DNA from 3 places in the Streptomyces sp. NPDC003720 genome. Region 2 is predicted to be linked to each of the others. Evidence: riboswitches for the same ligand, from Rfam matches in the RefSeq annotation. Region 2 holds a riboswitch; each other region holds the start of a gene.

Region 1 (3,266 bases), on a different contig from region 2:
CCACACTGGTCCACCTGAGCCGCCATTCTCACCCGAATCGGTGAGGAGTGGTGATTTCCGTGGTTTCCATATGACCAAATCGGCCGTGAGGAAGCGTCAGACCGTGGCACCAACTCCGTGTACGCCTGGGGTATGACACCGGAGGGCGGCGCCTCCCCCGACCCGTAGGGGTCACGCGGGAGACACCGCCCTCGGCCGGCGTCAGGGGCCTCAGCCGGCCCGGTGCACCACCGCGTCGCACAGTTCGAGCAGCGCCGCCTTGGAGTCGCACTCCGGCAGCGGGGCCAGCGCGGCGCGCGCCTCCTCGGCGTAGCGCACGGTGTCGCGGCGCGCCTGCTCCAGCGCGGGGTGCGCGCGCAGCGCGGTCAGCGCCTCCTCGAGCCGGGCGTCGTCCCCGAGGTCGGAGTCGAGCAGCTCGCACAGCGCGACGTCCTCGGGCAGGCCCAGCCGGGCGGCGCGCTCGCGCAGCCGGAGCACGGGCAGCGTCGGGATGCCCTCGCGCAGGTCGGTCCCCGGGGTCTTGCCCGACTCGTGCGAGTCGGAGGCGATGTCCAGGACGTCGTCGGCGAGCTGGAAGGCGACCCCGAGCCGCTCGCCGTACTGGGTGAGCACGTCGACGACCGTCTCGTCGGCGCCGGACATCATCGCGCCGAACCGGCAGGAGACCGCCACCAGGGAGCCGGTCTTGCCGCCCAGCACGTCCAGGTAGTGGTCGACCGGGTCGCGGCCGTCCGAGGGGCCCGCGGTCTCCAGGATCTGCCCGGTGACCAGCCGCTCGAACGCGAGGGCCTGGACCCGGACCGCCTCGGGTCCGAGGTCGGCGAGGATCTGGGAGGCGCGGGCGAAGAGGAAGTCACCGGTCAGGACGGCGACGGAGTTGCCCCAGCGCGTGTTGGCGCTCTCCACCCCGCGCCGCACGGACGCCTCGTCCATGACGTCGTCGTGGTACAGCGTGGCCAGGTGGGTCAGCTCCACGACCACGGCCGACGGCACCACACCGGGGGCGTACGGGTCCCCGAACTGCGCCGCGAGCATCACGAGGAGCGGCCGGAACCGCTTCCCGCCGGCCCGGACGAGGTGCTGCGCGGCCTCCGTGATGAACGGGACCTCGCTCTTGGTGGCCTCGAGCAAGCCTTCCTCGACAGCCGTCAATCCGGCCTGGACATCGGCTTCCAGAGCCTGGTCCCGCACGCTCAGCCCGAACGGCCCGACGACGGTCACGAGGGGTCTCCTGTCTGCTGGTGTCTGCTGGCGATTACGCGGTTTGTCGATAGGTCGCTGCCCTCACTCAAGTCAGCGTATCCGGTCCTGTTTCGATCACCGAGGGCGGCCACCGGTCCGGCACGGACGGCATCGGACCATGATCGGCACAGTGTCGACCACCCGATAATACGGACATTAGGCGCATTAATACGCCTTTCGTGACGCGCAGGAAATCGGCCACAAGGCATCCCGCGGAGCGTTCCCCACTCGCCTGCCCTCGAGCCCAAATCCCCCATGTCTGATTTGGAATACTTTGCTATTTCGTGAATTGGGTCACGCGCCCCGGCCGGCCCGCCACGCCCGGCCACCACCCGTTTTTCCGCGCCACATCAGCGAGTTGAGCATTGGCAGTCGCAAAGGATCAAGTACCCAAAACGGAACAGAACAAGGTCAACTTGGTCTTTACGTGAATCCGACACTTGTTCCGGACATGTGCTCTCGCATACGTTCCCGGCCAGTCGAGCGGAACGCCGAATCCTGCCGCCGCCCGGCACCACCCATCGACGAACTCATTCGTACGGCAGGAGCGGGGGACCCAGGTAAGTTCGCCGGACCGGACGACACGTGTCGTCACCGGAACGGCAAGGGGTGAAGCCGTGCCGCCTCGGGCGGCACGGCCGGGCACCTCCCCGCCCGAACCCGACAGCTCACCTCGCAGGCGACGGAGAGGAACTTGGCCATGCCTGCAGCCGCTCAGCCCCGCCGCGTCCGCACGAACCGCCTCGCCCGCAAGCTCGCGGTCCTCGGCACCGGCGCCGCCGTGCTCGCCCTTCCGGTCGTCGGCGCCACCAGCGCCTTCGCGGCCGACTCCGCCGGCTCGGCCGGCACCACCCTCGCCGGGTACCCGAACAACCTCGACGGCTGGATCCGCGAGTCCCTCGCGATCATGGCGGAGAAGCACATCCCGGGCACCTACAACGGCATCCACCGCAACATCATGCGCGAGTCCTCGGGCAACCCGCGCGCCATCAACCTGTGGGACTCCAACGCGGCCAAGGGCATCCCGTCCAAGGGCCTGCTCCAGGTGATCGACCCGACCTTCAACACCTACCACGTGGCCGGAACGGCGTTCGACCCCTACGACCCGGTCGCGAACATCACCGCCGCCTGCAACTACGCGGCCGCCCGCTACGGGTCGATCGACAACGTCAACGGCGCCTACTGACCGGCACCGCGGCGTGGCGCCACCTGACCGGCGCCCGCCGCGGGCCGCTGCCCGCGTCCCGGTCAGCCGGCCGGGAACAGTCCTTCGAGGACGACGGCGACGCCGTCGTCCTCGTTCGACGTCGTGACCTCGTCCGCGACCGCCTTGAGTTCGGGGTGGGCGTTCGCCATGGCGACCCCGCGGCCCGCCCAGGCGAACATGGGGATGTCGTTGGGCATGTCGCCGAAGGCCAGGGCCCGTTCGGCGGGGACCCCGAGACGGCCGGCCGCCAGCGCGAGTCCGGTCGCCTTGGTGACGCCGCACGGCTGGAGCTCCACCGTGCCCGGCCCGGACATGGTGACCGTGGCCAGCGACCCCACCGCCGCCCGCGCGGTCGCCGCCAACTCGTCGTCCGACAGCGTGTGATGGCGCAGCAGCACCTTGCTGATGGGCTCGCGCCACAGGTCGTCGCGCCGGTCGACCCGCACCGCGGGCAGGGTCGGGTGGGGCATCAGGTAACCCGGTTCGATCAGCGTGAGGCCGTCCACGCCGTCCTGGTCGACGGCCGCGAAGACCTGCCCCACCTCGGCCTCGATCTTGCCGAGCGCGGTCTCGGCCAGTTCCCGGTCCAGCCGCACCGACCACAGCAGGCGTTCGGTGCCGGCGTCGTAGACCTGCGCCCCCTGCCCGCACACCGCGAGCCCCGTGCAGCCGAGCGCGGCCAGGAGCGGCCGCACCCGGGGGGCCGGCCGGCCCGTCACCACCAGGTGCCGGGCACCGGCCCGCGCCACCCGCTCCAGCGCGGCGAGCGACCGTTCGGAGACGGTGTCGTCACCGCGCAGCAGCGTGCCGTCCAGGT
Region 2 (3,266 bases):
CCGTGCTGCGCTGCCACCGCCCCGGCCAGCAGGTCGTCGCCGTGGAGGTGCTGCTCGACGCGCCCCTGGACGCCGAGCCGACCGGCCTGGACGGCGTCGCCACGATCATGGCGCGGGCCTTCTCCGAGGGCACCGACAAGCACTCGGCCGAGGACTACGCCGCGGAGCTGGAGCGGGCAGGCGCCACGCTCGACGCGCACGCCGACCACCCGGGCGTCCGGCTCAGCCTCGAGGTGCCGGCCTCCCGGCTGGCCAAGGGCCTCGGTCTGCTCGCCGACGCCCTGCGCGCCCCCGCCTTCGCGGAGAGCGAGGTCGAGCGGCTGGTGCGCAACCGGCTGGACGAGATCCCGCACGAGCTGGCCAACCCCTCCCGGCGCGCCGCCAAGGAGCTCTCCAAGGAGCTGTTCCCGGCCACCGCGCGCATGTCGCGCCCGCGCCAGGGCACCGAGGAGACGGTCGAGAAGATCGACGCGGCCGCGGTCCGCGCCTTCTACGACCGTCATGTGCGTCCCGCGACGGCGACCGCGGTCGTGGTCGGCGACCTCACCGGCACCGATCTGGACGCCCTGCTCGCCGACACCCTGGGCGCCTGGTCCGGTACCCCCGGCGAGCCGCGCCCGGTGCCGCCGGTGACCGCCGACGACACCGGCCGTGTCGTCATCGTCGACCGCCCCGGCGCCGTCCAGACCCAGCTGCTCATCGGCCGGATCGGCCCCGACCGGCACGACCGGGTCTGGCCCGCCCAGGTGCTCGGCACCTACTGCCTCGGCGGCACGCTCACCTCCCGCCTGGACCGCGTGCTGCGCGAGGAGAAGGGTTACACCTACGGCGTGCGCGCCTTCGGGCAGGTCCTGCGGTCCGCTCCGGACGGCACCGGCGCCGCGATGCTCGCCATCAGCGGCTCCGTGGACACCCCGAACACCGGTCCGGCGCTCGACGACCTGTGGAAGGTGCTGCGCACCCTCGCCGCCGAGGGCCTGACCGACGCCGAGCGGGACGTCGCCGTGCAGAACCTGGTCGGGGTGGCGCCGCTGAAGTACGAGACCGCGGCGGCCGTCGCGAGCACCCTGGCCGACCAGGTCGAGCAGCACCTGCCCGACGACTTCCAGGCGACGCTGTATCAGCGGCTCGCGGCCACCGGCACGGTCGAGGCCACCGCGGCGGTCGTCAGCGCCTTCCCGGTGGACGGTCTGGTGACGGTCCTGGTCGGTGACGCGGCGCAGATCAAGGAGCCGGTGCAGGCGCTCGGCATCGGCGAAGTCACCGTGGTCGCCGCCGAGTAGCGGCCGGACGGCGCCACGCGCGCATGGGGACCTCGCGGCCGACGGGCCGTCAGGTCCCCATCGTGTGCGCGGTCCTTCGCGAAACAGGTGGGGCGCCCTTGTCCAGATGTCCGAATTGAGGCGGAGGTTGCCTGTCTGCCCTGTGGGATGCGCTACAAAAGCCCGGATCCGTTTGGGTGCCGGAGACCGGGCCGCTTAGCGTCATCCGGGCTGTCCGTCAGGCAGTGCGCCGCGCCCGCGGCACCGGACAGTCATCGCCGAGTCCCCGTACGGCGCGAGCCAGGGGAGCCGGGGACCCATCGCAGTCCCTGGGGTGAATCGGACGCCCGCGCGCGAGCGAGGGAGTCCGTAGGAGACCTTCCTGCTCCGAACCCGTCAGCTAACCCGGTAGGCGAGAGGGAAGGAAAGGACCAGCCACTTCATGGCGTTCATGTGCGCCTCCGGGAAGCACCGCAAGCCCGGCCGCGTCAAGCGCACCACCGCTCAGGCGGCGGGTGTCGCAGCCCTCACCACCACCGGCGTCATCGGCAGCCTCGCGGCCGCCCCGGCGTTCGCCGTGGAGAAGCCCGTCGAGCAGACCGGCCTCACGCCGGTGATCAGCGTGAGCGACCAGGTCGCCGAGCAGATCGACGAGCAGGCCGCCGCCCAGACGCAGGCCGCCGAGCGGCAGGCGGCCGAGGAGGCCGCCGTCAAGGCGGCCGCCGCCGAGGCGAAGAAGGAACGCGAGGCCGCGGCGCGCGCCGCCCGTGAGGCCGAGCGCAAGCGCCTGAACGCCTTCGTCGCCCCGATCGTGCACTCGTACGTCTCGACGGCGTACCAGGCCAGCAGCTCGCTGTGGTCGTCCGGCTCGCACACGGGCATCGACTTCCACGCCGCCAGCGGCACCTCCGTGCACGCGGTCGGCGCCGGCACCGTCGTCTCCACCGGCTGGGGCGGGGCGTACGGCAACCAGATCGTGATCCGGATGGCCGACGGCATGTACACCCAGTACGGCCACCTGTCCTCCATCGGCGTCACGGTGGGCCAGAAGGTGACCCCGGGCCAGCAGATCGGCCTGTCGGGCGCGACGGGCAACGTCACCGGCCCGCACCTCCACTTCGAGGCCCGTACGACGCCCGAGTACGGCTCGGACGTCGACCCCGTCGCCTACCTCCGCCAGCACGGCGTGCACGTCTGACGCCTCGCGCACGGACATCCGAAAGCCCCGGCTCACCGAGCCGGGGCTTTCGCCGTTCCCGGCGGTGTTCGCCGCTGTCCGGCCAAAAAATATTCATGGATTCCGGCCCGCCGTCGGAGATTCCGCTCCCTTGGAATAGAGTCACGAGTCAACGCGTCCATCGTCGGCGTTTCACGGGGATTAAGGCGGAGGTCGGTCATGCGTATTCCGGCGCATTCGGTGTGCACGGCGATCCGGGACGACATCGTCGCAGGCGTCCACGAGCGCGGCGGCCGGCTCACCGAGGAAGTCCTGGCCCGCCGCTACGGCGTCTCGCGCGTCCCCGTCCGCGAGGCCCTGCGCACCCTGGAGGCCGAGGGCTTCGTGGTGACCCGGCGGCACGCGGGCGCGTGCGTGGCCGAACCGACCGAGCAGGAGGCCGCCGACCTGCTGGAGATGCGCGTGCTCCTGGAGCCGCTCGGCGCCTTCCGGGCCGCCCAGCGGCGCACCGAGGCCCATCTGAAGGTGCTGCGCGGCCTGGTCAGGCTGGGGCAGGAGCGGGCCCGGCGGGGCGGCAGCGAGGATCTGCGCGCGCTGGGGGGCTGGTTCCACGAGACACTCGCCCAGGCCTGCGGCAGTCCCTCGCTGACGTCGATGCTGACCCAGCTCCGGCACAAGATCGCCTGGATGTACGCGGTGGCGGCCCCGCCGAGCCCGGTGGACTCCTGGACCGAGCACGGCGCGATCGTGGACGCGGTGGCGCGCGGCGACGGCGAACGCGCGCGTGCGCTCACGGCGCTGCACACCGAGCGCGCTACGGCCGCGCA
Region 3 (3,266 bases), on a different contig from region 2:
TAGTTCTGCTCCAGCAGGATCGTCGTCGCGTTCGGGTAGTCCTCCTCGAACTGGAGGATGTTGCGGATCGTCGCGCCGCGGAAGGCGTAGATCGACTGGTCCGCGTCACCCACCACGCACAGCTCGGCGGGCGGCAGGTCCGACTCGCCGGGCGGCACGTCCTCGTCGTGCTGCCCGGTGCCCACCAGCTCCCGGACCAGGGCGTACTGGGCGTGGTTGGTGTCCTGGTACTCGTCGACCATGACGTGCCGGAAGCGGCGGCGGTAGTGCTCCGCGACGTCCGGGAAGGCGCGCAGCAGGTTGACCGTCGTCATGATCAGGTCGTCGAAGTCCAGCGCGTTCGCCTCGCGCAGCCGCGACTGGTAGAGCGCGTACGCCTGGGCGAGGGTCTTCTCGAAGCCGTCGGTGGCCTGGGCGGCGAAGTCCTCCTCGTCGATCAGCTCGTTCTTGAGGTTGCTGATCTTGGCGCTGAAGGACTTCGGCGGGTAGCGCTTAGGGTCGAGGTCGAGGTCGCGGCAGACCAGGGCCATCAGGCGCTTGGAGTCGGCCGCGTCGTAGATCGAGAAGGACGACGTGAAGCCGAGTCTCTTGGACTCGCGGCGCAGGATGCGCACGCACGCGCTGTGGAAGGTCATCACCCACATCGCGCCGGCGCGCGGGCCGACGAGCTGCTCGACCCGCTCCTTCATCTCGCCCGCGGCCTTGTTGGTGAAGGTGATCGCGAGGATCTGGCCGGGGTGCACGTTCCGCGCGGCGAGCAGGTGGGCGATGCGGTGGGTGAGCACGCGGGTCTTGCCCGAGCCTGCGCCGGCCACGATGAGCAGCGGAGAGCCGGCGTGGACCACCGCGGCGCGCTGGTTGTCGTTCAGCCCCCGGAGCAGCGCGTCCGGGTCGGTCACGGGACGCGGGGCGCCGTCGCGGTAGTGCGCGTCCCGGTCCGGCGGCACGTCGAACTTCCCGCCGAACAGATCGTCCGGAAGGGGCTCCGGAGCGTGATCGTCCTCGGGCGGCGGCGGGGGCTCCTCCGCGTGCCCACGAGGGGCCTGGAGGTCCGCCAGGAAGCTGTCGTCAAAGAGGCTGCTCATCGCTCTACGAGTCTAGGGGGCCGCACCGACAACCGGTCCCGGCACCGGAAAACCGGCGGCCGTGAGGTCGGCGACAGGACCCGCGTCGAGCGCGCCGGCCGGCGTGCCGCGGACCCGGCCGGACTCCTCACCCTGCGAGATCGCCTTGTCACGCCTGTATGAAACCGGCCCCGGGTCACGGAAATGTATCGGACATATGGCACAGCAACCTTCACAGGAGTCACACGAGTTGGCTAGGTTTCCGTCAGGCCGCACGACCCCTACCGGCGAACCTCGCCGGGCCGCGCGGCCTCCGCCGAGTCCGGTGCGCCCTTCACGGCGGCCGGAGCCGGGGACCCACCGATCCTGGGGTGAATCGGCCGACTCCCGCCCGGGAAGACGCCGTAGGGCAACCCTTCCGAACCACCCGCCCGAACCCGACAGCTAACCCGGTAGGCGGCACGTTGGAAGGAGTCGCCAGCCTTGGCGTCGCACCGCAAGCCGGGTCCCCCGGGGACCCGCGGGACGGGCATCCGCACCCCCGTCCTGGCCACCGCCGCCCTCACCTCCGTGGCCGTCCTGTCCCAGACGGCCGCGTCCGCCTCGGCCTCCGCCCCCTCCGCGGGCGACGGCAGGCCGAGCCTGGAGGAGGTCGAGAAGAAGATCGACGAGCTGTACCGCAGGGCGGACCCGGACGAGGAGCCCGCGGCCGTGCAGCGGGCTCGCGCCGAGGCCCCGCGCGCGGAGGCCGTCCGGCGCCCGGGACTGTTCACGAAGGCCCGCGAGGGGCTGGCTCCGTTCGCCGCCGCTCCGGAGCCGGCCGGTTCGCTCCTCGCGGAGTTCCCGGAGGACCACTTCGCCCAGAACCGGCTGATGCACCGGCTGGCCTCCCGGGTGAAGGGCGCCGCCGAGCGCAAGGCCCCCAGGGCTCACGAGGCGCCGGCGACCGCCGCACCGTACGACGTGAGGACGGCCAAGGCGGCCGTCCAGCACAAACTCGTCACCGCGCGCGGGCTGCTGATCCGGCTGACGGCTTCGGCCGCGGAACCGATGCCGGCACCGGCTCCACTCCAGGCCCCGGCCTCCACCACGGATCCGTTGGCGGTCCAGGCCCCGGCTTCGACCGCGGGTCCGATTCTCGATGCGATCCCCACTCCGGACCCGCTGCTCGAGGCGCCCCCGGCTCCGGACCCGCTACTCGATGCGATCCCGGCTCCGGACCCGGCTCAGGCCTTCGCTTCGGCACCGGCCGCCGGCCCGGTCCTGGCTCCTCCGGTCCTTGCTTCTCCGGTCCCGGCCCAGGCGCCGGAGCGGACGCGGTCCGCAGCGCGGCGGCCGAGCACTCCGCCCGTCGTACCGCACGCCCCCGTCACCAAGGCAGAGAGGGCGATCGCCTTCGCCCGTGCCCAGATCGGCAAGCCGTACGTCTCCGGCGCCAGCGGGCCCGGCTCGTACGACTGCTCCGGCCTGACCCAGGCCGCCTGGAAGGCCGCCGGCGTCGCCCTGCCGCGTGCCGCGCGGGACCAGGCCGCCATGGGCACCGCCGTCCCGCTCGACGAAGCGCGCCCCGGCGACCTGGTCTTCTTCCACCACGACAGCAGCCATGTGGGCCTGTGCACGGGCGACGGGACGATGATCCACGCCCCGCGCCCCGGTGCGTACGTGCGCGAGGAGCCGGTGCACCTGGCGGGCGAGTCGGTGGTCCACCGGGTGGTGCGGCCGGCCTGACGGTGCTCTTTTCGGGCTCCACGCGCGCGTGCCCCGCGAGCGCGGGCGGCTCCGCTCCCTAGGTCGTGTCCGCAAAGTCGCGTCGTTCGCCCGCAGGGCGGGCGTCGCGGCGTCCGGTGCGTGCTCTGGGGGTCCCCCCGGCCGAAGGCTGGGGGAGTGCCGGTCGGATGCCCTCGTACTGGGTGTACTCGGGCTTTCGGCCGGTGCGGCGAGAGTGCGTGCCGGGCGTCGTGACGCAGACGCGACTTTGCGGACACGGCCTAGCATCGGGCTCATGCCCATGCCCCGCTTCTCCGGTGTGCGTACGTGGTGGGCGGGGCGTCCGCCGGCGGCGGGGGCGGCCGTCATGGCGAGCGGCATCGTGTCGGTGGCCCTGCATCTGACCGGTGCCGAGACGGTGTCGCTCGTCTTCCTGTGGCTGGGCTGCCTCGCCTGGGCGGCGCTCGCCGCCGACTTCACCGTGCGGCTGGTGAC

What was found. Region 2 has a riboswitch for cyclic di-AMP ahead of ACFYU0_RS32310 (M23 family metallopeptidase). Riboswitches for the same ligand answer to the same signal wherever they lie in the genome.
Region 1: another riboswitch for cyclic di-AMP. It lies ahead of ACFYU0_RS30495 (transglycosylase SLT domain-containing protein); the one in region 2 lies ahead of ACFYU0_RS32310 (M23 family metallopeptidase).
Region 3: another riboswitch for cyclic di-AMP. It lies ahead of ACFYU0_RS22540 (C40 family peptidase); the one in region 2 lies ahead of ACFYU0_RS32310 (M23 family metallopeptidase).

Annotation. Positions count from the first base shown of each region.
Region 1 is NZ_JBIANZ010000012.1:136,593-139,858, reverse strand. It holds gene ACFYU0_RS30500 (polyprenyl synthetase family protein) at 211-1,221, opposite strand; cyclic di-AMP (ydaO/yuaA leader) riboswitch at 1,755-1,939, shown strand; gene ACFYU0_RS30495 (transglycosylase SLT domain-containing protein) at 1,943-2,428, shown strand; gene ACFYU0_RS30490 (Cof-type HAD-IIB family hydrolase) at 2,491-3,266, opposite strand, start outside.
Region 2 is NZ_JBIANZ010000014.1:128,337-131,602, reverse strand. It holds gene ACFYU0_RS32315 (M16 family metallopeptidase) at 1-1,283, shown strand, start outside; cyclic di-AMP (ydaO/yuaA leader) riboswitch at 1,529-1,692, shown strand; gene ACFYU0_RS32310 (M23 family metallopeptidase) at 1,705-2,460, shown strand; gene ACFYU0_RS32305 (GntR family transcriptional regulator) at 2,659-3,266, shown strand, end outside.
Region 3 is NZ_JBIANZ010000008.1:74,951-78,216, reverse strand. It holds gene pcrA (DNA helicase PcrA) at 1-1,085, opposite strand, end outside; cyclic di-AMP (ydaO/yuaA leader) riboswitch at 1,369-1,540, shown strand; gene ACFYU0_RS22540 (C40 family peptidase) at 1,548-2,792, shown strand; gene ACFYU0_RS22535 (tellurite resistance/C4-dicarboxylate transporter family protein) at 3,073-3,266, shown strand, end outside.